DNA from 2 places in the Variovorax raffinosi genome. Region 2 is predicted to be linked to the other one. Evidence: predicted binding sites of a transcription regulator. Region 2 holds the regulator's gene; the other holds the start of a gene.
The links. The regulator NrdR, encoded in region 2, represses ribonucleotide reductase genes. The targets are predictions, from matches to a motif close to CACNANATNTNGTG.

Region 1 (6,034 bases), on a different contig from region 2:
AGGTGGCGAGGTACTTTTCCCAAGCCCACTTGTACTTGAACGGCACCAGCTGGTTGACGTCGGTCTGGCCGTTGATGATGCGCTTGTCGGAAGCCTTGACGCGCTGGGCGACAGCGGGGACCGCGGTGGCGGTCGGTGCAACTTGACGCAATGGCGCAGAGGCGCCGTCATCGAGCGTGCGCAGTGCTGCGGGTTGTGCAATCGACGAAGTCGGAGCATCCACCGAACGACCTGCGGGCGAGCCGCTGGTCGATGCGTTGTGGTGCTGCAATCCTTGTTGCATATCCTTTGGTAAGGAGGGCTTGACTTCTTCGTCCCAGGTCAACATAGAAAAATCCAATGTTCAAATTATCGGAGTAACGATGTAAGTTGCAAAGTGCTCGTTCACATCGCGCTCCATTTATGTGGTTGTTATGTTGCTCGCATGCATCGCGCGATGTCAGTCAATGCCTTCATTGACTGAACGTCGCGCGATTTTTCGCATGCGCCTCACTGGCTCACGGACGCTGTGTCGCGAGCATCGACACGTTCACTGGCAGGCTTCGCAAGTCGGGTCGTCGACACCGCAGAACGCGATGTCGGTGGCAGGCATTGCGCTCATCTGTGCCTTCGCTGCAGCAGCGGCGGCTTCGAGTGCGCTCATGCCCGAAGGTGCATCGTTGCCCGACGACACCGCGTTGAGACGGCCCGATTGCACCGTCGATTTTTCGGCGTGCGTCGCGCTCTGCGTGCGCAGGTAGTAGGTGGTCTTCAGGCCACGCAGCCATGCGAGCTTGTAGGTGTCGTCGAGCTTCTTGCCCGATGCGCCGGCCATGTAGATGTTCAGCGACTGCGCCTGGTCGATCCACTTCTGGCGACGCGAGGCGGCTTCGACCAGCCACGTGGTTTCCACTTCGAACGCGGTGGCGTAGAGCGCCTTCACGTCTTGCGGCACGCGGTCGATGGGGCGCAGCGAACCGTCGAAGTGCTTCAGGTCCATCACCATCACGTCGTCCCACAGGCCCAGGCGCTTGAGGTCGCGCACCAGGTAGTGGTTGATCACGGTGAATTCGCCCGACAGGTTCGACTTGACCGACAGGTTGCCGAAGCAAGGCTCGATCGAAGCGTCGACGCCGATGATGTTCGAGATGGTCGCGGTCGGCGCGATGGCCACGCAGTTCGAATTGCGCATGCCTTGCGTCTTGATCTTCTGGCGCAGCGCGTCCCAGTCGAGGGTGGACGAGCGGTCGACTTCGACGTAACCGCCGCGAGCTTTTTCGAGCAGGTCGAGCGTGTCGATCGGAAGGATCCCCTTGTCCCACAGCGAGCCCTTGTAGCTCGAGTACTTGCCGCGCTCGCGCGCCAGGTCGGCCGATGCCGAGTAGGCGTGGTAGCAGATGGCTTCCATCGACTCGTCGGCGAACTGCACGGCTTCTTGCGAGGCGTAGGGAATGCGCAGTTCGTACAGCGAGTCCTGGAAGCCCATCAGGCCCAGGCCCACCGGACGGTGGCGCAGGTTCGAGTCGCGCGCCTTCTTCACGGCGTAGTAGTTGATGTCGATCACGTTGTCGAGCATGCGCATCGCGGTCGAGATCGTCTTCTTCAGCTTTTCCTGGTCGACCTTGCCGTCCTTCAGATGCTGCAGCAGGTTCACCGAACCCAGGTTGCACACGGCGGTTTCGGTGTCGCTGGTGTTCAGCGTGATCTCGGTGCACAGGTTCGACGAGTGCACGACACCCGCGTGCTGCTGCGGCGAGCGCACGTTGCAGGCGTCCTTGAACGTGATCCACGGATGGCCGGTCTCGAACAGCATCGTGAGCATCTTGCGCCACAGGTCCGAAGCCTGGATGGTGCGCGCAGGCTTGATCTCGCCGCGGGCGGCCTTCTCTTCGTAGGCGACGTAGGCCTTTTCGAAGTCGGCGCCGAACAGGTCGTGCAGGTCAGGCACGTTGGAGGGCGAGAACAGCGTCCAGGTGCCCTTTTCCATCACGCGGCGCATGAAGAGGTCGGGGATCCAGTTGGCCGTGTTCATGTCGTGCGTGCGGCGGCGGTCGTCGCCGGTGTTCTTGCGCAGCTCCAGGAACTCCTCGATGTCGAGGTGCCAGGTTTCCAGGTACGTGCAGACGGCGCCCTTGCGCTTGCCGCCCTGGTTCACCGCCACGGCCGTGTCGTTGACCACCTTCAGGAACGGCACCACGCCTTGCGATTCGCCGTTGGTGCCCTTGATGTGGCTGCCGAGCGCGCGCACGCGGGTCCAGTCGTTGCCCAGGCCGCCCGCGAATTTCGAGAGCAGCGCGTTTTCCTTGATCGACTCGTAGATGCCGTCCAGGTCGTCGGGCACGGTCGTCAGGTAGCAGCTCGACAGCTGCGAGCGCAGCGTGCCGGCGTTGAAGAGGGTGGGTGTGCTCGACATGAAGTCGAACGACGACAGCACTTCATAGAACTCGATGGCGCGCGCTTCGCGGTCGATTTCGTTCAGCGACAGGCCCATGGCCACGCGCATGAAGAAAGCCTGCGGCAGCTCGATGCGGGCCTTGCGCACGTGCAGGAAGTAGCGGTCATACAGCGTTTGCAGGCCGAGGTAGTCGAACTGGTTGTCGCGCTCTGCCTTCAGGGCGGCGCCCAGGCGGGGCAGGTCGTACTGCAGCAGCTTTTCGTCGAGCAGGTCGTTGTCCACGCCCTTCTTGATGAATTGCGGGAAGTAGTCGGCGTAGGCGGTGGCGCGGTCGACCGGCATCACTTCGCGGCCGATGATCTCCTTGAAGATCGTGTGCAGCAGCAGGCGCGCGGTGGCGAAGGTGTAGTCGGGGTCTTTCTCGATCAGCGTGCGGGCCGCCAGGATCGAAGCCTTGTAGACCTCGTCGAGCGGCACGCCGTCGTACAGGTTGCGCATCGTCTCGGCGACGATCGGCGCGGCGGTGATGCTGTCGCCCAGGTTTTCGCAGGCCGATTCGATCAGGCCCTTGAGTTCGTTCAGGTCGAGGGTGACGAGCTCGCCGTTGTCCAGCACATGCAGCGCGGGCGCGGCCGGCGTTTCCTGCTCGACCTGCTTGGAGCGCTCTTGCGTGCGGCGTTCGCGGTACAGCACGTAGGCACGCGCGATTTCGTGGTGGCCGCCGCGCATCAGGCCGAGCTCGACCTGGTCCTGCACGTCTTCGATGTGGAAGGTGCCGCCGCCCGGACGCGAGCGCACCATCGCGCGGATCACGCCTTGCGTGAGCACGTCGACGGTTTCGCGCACGCTGGCCGAAGCCGCGCCCTGGGTGCCGTGCACCGCCAGGAAGGCTTTCATCATCGCGATGGCGATCTTGTTCGGCTCGAAGGGCACGACGGCGCCGTTGCGGCGAATGATCTGGTAGTGCGCGAGGTTCTGGCCGGTGGACGAGCCAGCAGTGTCTCGCTGCTGCTGCGGTGGCGTCGAGGGAACGGCACGCGGGGTCGATTGGGGGTTCAGGGCTGTTTGCATTCGCTTCCTCTCGGTTGGCAATTCTTGTTGGATGGCGACGCCTTGGCTGGGCGTCGCGCCGACATTGAGCGTCGGACGGAAGACACTATATCTAGGGTGTGAGGGGGCTACAACCCACTAGATGTAGCGTTTTCCTATGGATACAAGCATTGCCGATATTTCTTTCGGCATAGGACACCGCCAGCGGTGCCGCATCAATACTGGCCCATGGTGGCGCAAGCCGCATGGGGCTTGGCTTGCAGGCCGATTTGAGCCTGCAGGGCGCATGGTTGCTGGATCTGGCGTTTGCAATTGTCGCATTGCTGCGCCGCAAGAACGGCGCATCACGGGACGCAACGCGATTGAAAAAATTAGCGCGGCACCACTTGAGCGGGAAACATTTGTGGACTCCACCCGAGCCGCGCGCGCAGCGAAGGCCAGTCGAAACCTTCACCAGGGTCTTGCTTGCGACCCGGTGCGATGTGCTCGTGGCCGGCGATGTGCGCGATGGCGTAGTGCTGCGCGACGGCGGCGCAGAGGCTTGCGAGCGTCTCGTATTGCGCCTCCTCGAAATGCAGGCCTTCGAGGCCCTCGAGTTCGATGCCGATCGAGTCGTCGTTGCAGTTGCCGCGGCCGCGCCAGGACGACACGCCAGCATGCCAGGCGCGGTCGTCGCAACTCACGAACTGCCAGAGCTCGCCGTTGCGGCGCACATAGAAATGCGAGGACACCTCCAGGCCACGGATGCTCTGGAAGTAGGGGTGCGCATCCCAGTCGAGCTGGTTGGTGAAGAGCTGTTGCACCGCGTCGCCGCCGTACTCGCCGGGCGGCAGGCTGATCGAGTGCAGCACGACCAGGTCGGTCTGCGCGCCTTCCGGGCGGGGGCCGAAATTCGGCGAGCGCAGCGCCTTGGCAAAGCGATACCAGCCGGCCTGCCAGAGGCCGTCGTCATCGGCGCAGGCTTCAGTCGTCGGCATGGCTGCTGGCGCCATCGTCGCCGTTGGGCGTGGTGATGCCCAATCGGGCGATGCGGTAGCGGATCTGGCGCAGGCTCATGCCGAGCCGCGCGGCGGCGGCCGTGCGATTGAAGCCGCTTTCGTGCAGCGCGCGCACGAGGATTTCGCGCTCCTGCTGGTCGAGGTAGGCCTGCAGGTCGGAGGGCAACGGGGGGGCGGCAACCTTGGGCTCCGCAATGGGCGCAGCAGGCGCGACATGCGCAACGGGAGCGGTTGCGACGGGCAAGTCGCCGGCGGGCGACAGCGGGGCCGGTCCCGTGGAGGCGGCTTCCGCCGCCGCCATCGCGGCAGCGCCCATCAGGTCGAGCTGCAGTTCGTCGCCGTCGTTGAGCGCGACCGCGCGGTGCAGCAGGTTTTCAAGTTCGCGCACATTGCCGTCGAGCGGATGCAGCGCCAGCCGGCGCAGCAGCTCGGTCGACAGGTGCGGCACGGGCAGGCCGCCGTCTTGCGCGATGCGCGCGAGCAGGGCGGTGCACAGCGCGGGCAGGTCCTCGCGGCGGTCGCGCAGCGCGGGCACCGCGATCTCGATCACGTTGAGGCGGTAGAAAAGGTCTTGCCGGAAGCGCGCGGCCTGCACTTCGGCGTGCAGGTCCTTGTGCGTGGCGCTCACGATGCGCACGTCGACCGCGTCTTCCTGCGTCGAGCCGATCGAGCGCACGCTGCGCTCCTGGATGGCGCGCAGCAGCTTCGACTGCATGGCCAGCGGCAGGTCGCCGATTTCGTCGAGGAACAATGTGCCGCCGCGTGCGGCCTGAAAATAGCCGTCGCGGTCTTGCGCCGAGCCGGTGTATGAACCCTTCTTGGCGCCGAAGAATTCGGCTTCGAGCAGGTTCTCGGGAATCGCGCCGCAATTGACTGCGACAAAAGGCCCGTCGCTGCGCTGGCTGCAGGCATGCACTGCGCGCGCCACCAGTTCCTTGCCCGTGCCCGATTCGCCGCGCACCAGCACTGGCGCCATGCCGCGCGCCACCTTTGCGATGCGCGACTTGACGAGGCGCATCGGCTCCGAATCGCCCACCAGCCGGTCGAGCGCGGCGGCGCCGCTGCCCGTGGTCACCATGCTGGCCTCGCCGCTGTTCGCCGGAGCTGCGCGCACGGCGCGGGTTGGCGTCTGCGATGCCTGCCGCGCCTGCACGGCGGAGGCGACGACGGCGCGGAACTGCTTCAGGTCGACAGGCTTCGTGAGGTAGTCGAAGGCGCCGGCCTTCAGCGCCTCGACCGCGTTCTCGGCTGAGCCGTAGGCGGTCATGACGACGCAGCGCTCGCTGCGCTGGTCTCTCTGGATGCGATGGATGATTTCCATGCCCTGCCCGTCGGGCAGCCGCATGTCGGTGATCACCGCGTCGAAGCCGCCGGCTTCGAGGTGCTGCCAGGCTTCGGACACGCTGCCCGCGGCTTCGACGCGATAGCCTTCGCGCAGCAGTGTCAGCTCATAGAGTGTGCGCAGGTCGGGCTCGTCGTCGATGACTAGGATCTGCGCGGGGCGCTGGGCGGTAGGGTGCGGGGTGCTCACGGCGCTATTGTGTCAGCCGGTTTTCGCTGGCGGCGAAGCTGACGAAGAATTCGTTGCCCTCGGGCCCGCCCGGCACGAGCG
Region 2 (6,034 bases):
TCAGCGGTGCGGATGACGCGGACATGGGCCACCTGACGCAGGCACCGCGCATTCTGAAGTTCCGCACCTCGGCGGCGACCCGCGCGGGCGCTGCCACCTACGGCTGGTTTGCCGTCGTGCCTTCGGGTTTCAACAACGCCAATCCTGACAAGCGTGCCGCGCTGTTCCTGCTCTCGCTGGACAAGCCCGTCGGTGCTTCGTGGGCGCGGGGCGTCAACTATCACAAGATCGTCCTGCCGCGTGCGGCCGACAACGCCATCGTGAACGCATTGAGCGTGCCGGGCGACTATGCGGCCGCAGATGGCGCCACGCGCTTTCTCTATGCCGGCGATACCCAGGCCAACCTGTGGAAGTTCGACTTCACCGGCAACGCGCCGTGGAGCGAGGGCAACGCATTGGGGTTCAAGGGCCATCCCCTGATGGTTGCGATGGGCGAGGGCGGTGCGGTTGCCAGGCGCCAGCCGATCACCGTGCAGCCGGAAGTCGGCGTGGGGCCGGACGGCGACGCCATCGTGCTTTTCGGCACCGGGAAGTTCGTGAGCCCGGAAGACCTGGCTCGCTCGAACCACGGGCTGCAGACCATGTACGCCGTGTTCGACAGCGGCACTGCCATTCCGGCCGGTGCTGCGCGCACGCAGCTTCAATCGCGCAAGGCGGCCGTTGCGACGGGAGAGATGCTCCCGTCCATCACGGGCGATGCGTTCGTGTACGGCGCTTTCGACCCCAAGACGGTCAGCCGGCGCGGCTGGTACTTCGATCTGCCGGCGTCACCTGATCAGGGCGAGCGACTGGTGTCCAGGCCGCTGCTGAGCGATGGCCATCTGTTCTTCAACACGCTGATCCCCAAGCCCAGCGCGTGCGGCGGCGACGGCGGCGGGCGCAGTTGTGCGGTCAACGCGATGACCGGACTCTCGAAGGGCGGCACCTGCGAGCCTTCAGATGCGGGCCGGCCGGGCACGGCGCACTTGCTGCAGCTGGGCGAGGCCGGCTACAGCGCGACCGACTCTTTCGGCCGCCGGTCGGCAACACGGCGGCTGGCTGTCGTCAGGCTGGGCACCCGGGGCGGTGTCTCGACGGCGCGGCCTGTAGCTGACGGCAAGGCCGCGCAAGTCGCGGGGCGCCTCAATTGGCGGCAGGTCATCGATTACCAGGGAGCAAGAAAAAAATGAGCACAGCAGCATCGCGCCGTCGCGGGTTCACGTTGATCGAGGTCATGATCGTGCTCGCCATCGTTGCCATCCTGGCGGCCATTTCCTATCCGTCGTACATGGACTTCGTGCGCAAGAGCTGGCACAGCGAAGCACGGTCCGCGCTGATGCAGCAGATGCAGCACCAGGAGCGCCACTTCACCCAGGTCGGCCGCTACCACGCCTACGAAGGCGATTCGGGCAACGGCGGCGCGGGTGGCAAGTACACCGTCGAAAGCGGCAATTGCGAGGGGCACGGCAACATCGAAAGCTGCGTCCGGCTCACGGCGAACCTGAAGGCCGGCCTCTCCGATCCACGGGTCGGCAAGTTCTGGATCGACAGCAAGGGCGGCAAGGGGTGCGATGGCCTGCCGCGCGGCAGGTGCTGGCAGTGAAGACGTTCTTGCGCAGCGCGAAGCGTTTGGGCGGCTTCACGCTGGTCGAGCTGATGGTCGTCGTGGCCATCGTCGCCGTGGTGGCGACCATCGGTGTGCCGAGCTTTCGCGACCTGCTGATCAATCAGCGTCTGGCGGCCGCAGCGCAGGGCTTCAGTTCCGCGTTGAGCCTGGCGCGCATGGAAGCCATCCAGCGCTCGCAGAGTGTCAGGGTGCTTGCGTTGGCGGGCAACGACTGGGCCAGTGGCTGGTCCGTGCTGGCCGGGCCGGAGTCCTCGCTTCAGACATTGCGAAGTTTCGAGCGGTTGCCGGAGGGCGTGAGCGTCGATGCAGCGCTCGGAGACGGATTCGCGCAGGGCCTGCGCTATGACAGCAACGGATTTTCCCGTCGGGCATCCAGCGGGGCTTTCAGGGCCGGATGTCTCACGCTGAAGGCACAGACCGGTCGCCGGGCATCGATCATCGTGTCCGGATCAGGCCGGACCCGGGTTTGCGACCCGGATCGGCGAGGAGATTGCGGCACAGGTGCGTGCGGCAAGGGAGGCGCGAGGGAGGAAGAAGGTGCCTGACGCGGCATGACGCGGCGTGAAGCGAGGTCACGCGAAGCCGCGCGCCGGCTCAGATGTCCCGCAGCAACTGCCTGAACTCGTCCACGTCCTCGAAGCTGCGGTACACCGAGGCAAAGCGCACGTAAGCCACCTTGTCCATGCGCTTGAGTTCGCGCATCACGAGTTCGCCGACCTTGGTCGAGTCGATTTCGCGCAGGCCGCTGGCCAGCAGTTTCTGTTCGATGCGCAACAGGGCGTTGTCGATCTGCTCGATGCTCACCGGCCGCTTGCGCAGCGCCAGCATCATCGAGGCGCGCACCTTGCTCGAATCGAAGTCGGCGCGGCTGCCGTCCTTCTTGACGACGACCGGAAAATTGACGTCGGGCCGTTCGTAGGTGGTGAAGCGCTTGTCGCAGGCGCTGCACTGGCGGCGCCTGCGGACGAAATCGGCATCTTCCGACACGCGGGTCTCGACGACCTGCGTTTCAAGATGACCGCAGAAAGGGCACTTCATGCGGCCATCACGATGCCGGGAGCAGCTTCGGGGTTCAGCGGTAGACCGGGAACCGGCTCGTCAGCGCATGCACCTTGGCGCGCACCGCGTCGATGTTCGCCGCGTCGCGCGGGTTCTCGAGCACGTCGGCGATCAGGTTCGCGGTGATGCGGGCCTCTTCGTCCTTGAAGCCGCGCGTGGTCATGGCGGGGGTGCCGATGCGCACGCCGCTGGTGACCATCGGCTTTTCAGGGTCGTTGGGGATCGCGTTCTTGTTGATCGTCATGTGGGCGCTGCCCAGCACGGCTTCGGCTTCCTTGCCGGTGATGCCCTTGGCGCGCAGGTCGACCAGCATCAGGTGGCTTTCGGTGCGTCCGCTCACGATGCGCAGGCCGCGCTGGGTGAGGGTGTCGGCCACGATCTTGGCGTTCTTGACCACTTGTTGCTGGTAAGCCTTGAACTCGGGCGCCATCGCCTCCTTGAACGCGACGGCCTTGGCGGCGATCACGTGCATCAGCGGGCCGCCTTGCAGGCCGGGGAAGATCGCGCTGTTGATGGCTTTCTCGTGCTGCGACTTCATCAGGATGATGCCGCCGCGCGGACCGCGCAGGCTCTTGTGCGTGGTCGAGGTCACGATGTCGGCGTGCGGCACCGGGTTGGGGTACACGCCCGCGGCCACGAGGCCGGCGTAGTGGGCGATGTCGACCATGAAGATCGCGCCGACGTCCTTGGCCACCTTGGCGAAGCGCTCGAAGTCGATGTGCAGCGAATAGGCCGAGGCGCCCGCGATGATCAGCTTGGGCATGTGCTCATGCGCCTTGCGTTCCATTGCGTCGTAGTCGATGGCTTCGTTGGCGTCCAGGCCGTAGCTCACCACGTTGAACCACTTGCCGCTCATGTTCAGGGGCATGCCGTGGGTCAGGTGGCCGCCTTCGGCCAGGCTCATGCCCATGATGGTGTCGCCGGGCTTCAGGAAGGCCAGCATCACGGCTTCATTGGCCGAGGCGCCGCAATGCGGCTGCACGTTGGCGGCGTCGGCACCGAAGATCTGCTTGATGCGGTCGATGGCCAGTTGCTCGGCCACGTCGACGTGTTCGCAGCCGCCGTAGTAGCGCTTGCCCGGGTAGCCTTCGGCGTACTTGTTGGTGAGCTGCGAGCCCTGGGCGGCCATGACGGCCGGCGAGGCGTAGTTCTCGCTGGCGATCAGCTCGATGTGATGTTCCTGGCGCGCGTTTTCGGCTTGAATTGCGGCCCAGATTTCGGGGTCGGTCTGTTCGACCAGGATATTGCGTTGGTACATGGCAGTCCTTTGAAGACGAGGTCCTTGTTCAACCAAACAAGGGCTGCCCAGGCGAACGGCTGAACGCCTGTTGTGGTCAGGCGGCACGCTTCCCAGTGGTATTCCACGTCAGCGCGTGGCACCTTTCTAGGGTGCTGCGCCTATCGCCAGTCGCGTACCGGCCGAGTGTAGCGCACACCCGGCCACAAGGCCTTCAGGAAACAGCGGAAAGCAGGGCGACCTTGGCGGGCTCCGAGCCTTCTTCGGCCTTGATCGGCGCCGGCGTTGGCGCCACGACGGGCATCGGCTGCGCGCGCACGGTCGTGCGGGGTGGCAGCACCGACGGCGCACGGCCGTTGGCAACCTGCAGCAGCCGCTCGTGCTCGGCCATCACCTTGCTGGCGTAACCGCCGTCGTCCTCGAGGTTGGCCGCGCCCACGTAGTAGCGCAGGCCGCCTTCGAGCGAGCCGGCTCGGGAGATGCATTCCTGCAGCACCTTCACGCCGACGCGCATGTTCGTCACCGGGTCGAAGGCGGTGAGCGTGCCGCCCGCGCTTTCGTACTTGTCGCCGTGCACGCGCGTCATGACCTGCATCAGGCCCTGGGCGCCGACATGGCTCTGGGCAAAGGGATTGAAGCTGGATTCCACGGCCATGATGGCCAGGATCAGCGTCGGGTCGAGCTTGGTGCGCTTGCCGATGTTGTAGGCCTCTGCCACGAGCACGCTCAGCGGCTCGGCCGCGACGCTGTACTTCTTGCTGAGCCAGTACGCGACGGCGGCCTGCTGCTTGGGCAGGTCGCCAGGGCTCGCGGCCGTGGTGCGCTCGATGGCGGTGGGCTCGAGGTCGGTGACTTCAGGCGCAGGCTTGCGCGACTGCAGCCAGCCCATCAATTGTTCCTCGCCGGTCTTGCGCAGATCGGGCCTCGCCACGAGGGCGAGGGCCGCGAACACGATGGCCAGACCGACCAGTGCAAACCCGTTATGGGTGATTTCAAAAAAGCCGTCTGCCACATCGGACACAAAGGTCCGTAGCCCGCGGGCTGTGGCATCAAACGCCTTGTTCATCGCTCTTCCTTTCTGTGCGGCACCCGCGTCGCAACGCCTGGAGCAGGCGAGGGATGAAGGCAACGGCGCTTGGATTGGTACGAATCAGGTTCCGCGCATGGAAGGAGGGGTTAGGAGCGCGGTGACCTGATCAAGCCGGGGGAGTTCGGCAGCGGATTCAGGGGAGGCCTTGCTGCGTCTGGCAGCGAAGGCAGGCGGATTCTAGCGTGGCTAAATACCCGGTCAAGCATAAGGAATTGATTTCTTATGCTAATAGTTACTTAAAAAATCGACCGTGACTGAGGTGTTTAGGCTTACGGGAAAGCCCTGAAAAGATTCGATTTGCAATGCGAGGGTGCGGCACCTAATCTGAACGGGCCTGAGGTTTCAGGCGTTTTTCCGAGGTCCGGTAGCCAGAGGTGCAAGTCAAAGGCTCGAACGACCGAGGATCCACGGTGGCAATCTCTTGCTGCCAGCACGACAGGAACCATTGACTTCCGGTCGCGCGAATCGATGGCATGGGTCTTATGCCCGCCATCAAGCCCGGTGATGAGGCACTCAGTCGAATCACCGGGCTTTCTTGTTTCTGCATTCGCACCTGTTTGCGGCACACTCCGGCGATGGACGTAGCTTCGATCAAACAAAACAAATGGGTGCGACGTGGGATCGTCGCGGTGCTGGTTCTGCTGGCCTTCTGGGTCATCGCCTGGTTGGCGGTGCCTCCGATCGCGAAGAGCCAGATTCAGAAGATCGCGAGCGAGAAGCTCGGCCGGCAGGTCACGGTCGGCAAGATCGACTTCAAACCCTGGACGCTCGAGCTCACGCTGAACGACCTGCGCATTGCCACCGCCGACGGCAGCAAGCCGCAAGTGGCCATCCAGCGCATCTACGCAGATGCGGAGCTGCAGTCGATCTTCCGCCTCGCGCCGGTGATTGATGCTGTCACGATCGACGGCCCCGCCATCCTGCTCACGCACCAGGCCGACGGCAAGTACGACATCGACGACATCCTGGCCAAGCTCTCGGCCGGCCCGCCGCCCGACCCCAATGCCAAGCCGGCGCGCTTTGCCATCTACAACATCGCGAT

Region 1: a site for NrdR is predicted at 3,529-3,542, ahead of ACSFB7_RS07275 (ribonucleoside-diphosphate reductase subunit alpha). Genes of this name have one in related genera too.

Annotation. Positions count from the first base shown of each region.
Region 1 is NZ_JBPJZR010000002.1:253,534-259,567, reverse strand. Features, by position in the region: gene ACSFB7_RS07280 (ribonucleotide-diphosphate reductase subunit beta) at 1-328, opposite strand, end outside; gene ACSFB7_RS07275 (ribonucleoside-diphosphate reductase subunit alpha) at 530-3,445, opposite strand; gene ampD (1,6-anhydro-N-acetylmuramyl-L-alanine amidase AmpD) at 3,796-4,401, opposite strand; gene ACSFB7_RS07265 (sigma-54-dependent transcriptional regulator) at 4,388-5,953, opposite strand; gene ACSFB7_RS07260 (two-component system sensor histidine kinase NtrB) at 5,958-6,034, opposite strand, start outside.
Region 2 is NZ_JBPJZR010000003.1:509,553-515,586, reverse strand. Features, by position in the region: gene ACSFB7_RS13520 (pilus assembly protein) at 1-1,169, shown strand, start outside; gene ACSFB7_RS13515 (type IV pilin protein) at 1,166-1,582, shown strand; gene ACSFB7_RS13510 (GspH/FimT family pseudopilin) at 1,579-2,151, shown strand; gene nrdR (transcriptional regulator NrdR) at 2,201-2,644, opposite strand; gene glyA (serine hydroxymethyltransferase) at 2,679-3,923, opposite strand; ZMP/ZTP riboswitch at 3,962-4,087, opposite strand; gene ACSFB7_RS13495 (lytic transglycosylase domain-containing protein) at 4,117-4,968, opposite strand; gene ACSFB7_RS13490 (DUF748 domain-containing protein) at 5,568-6,034, shown strand, end outside.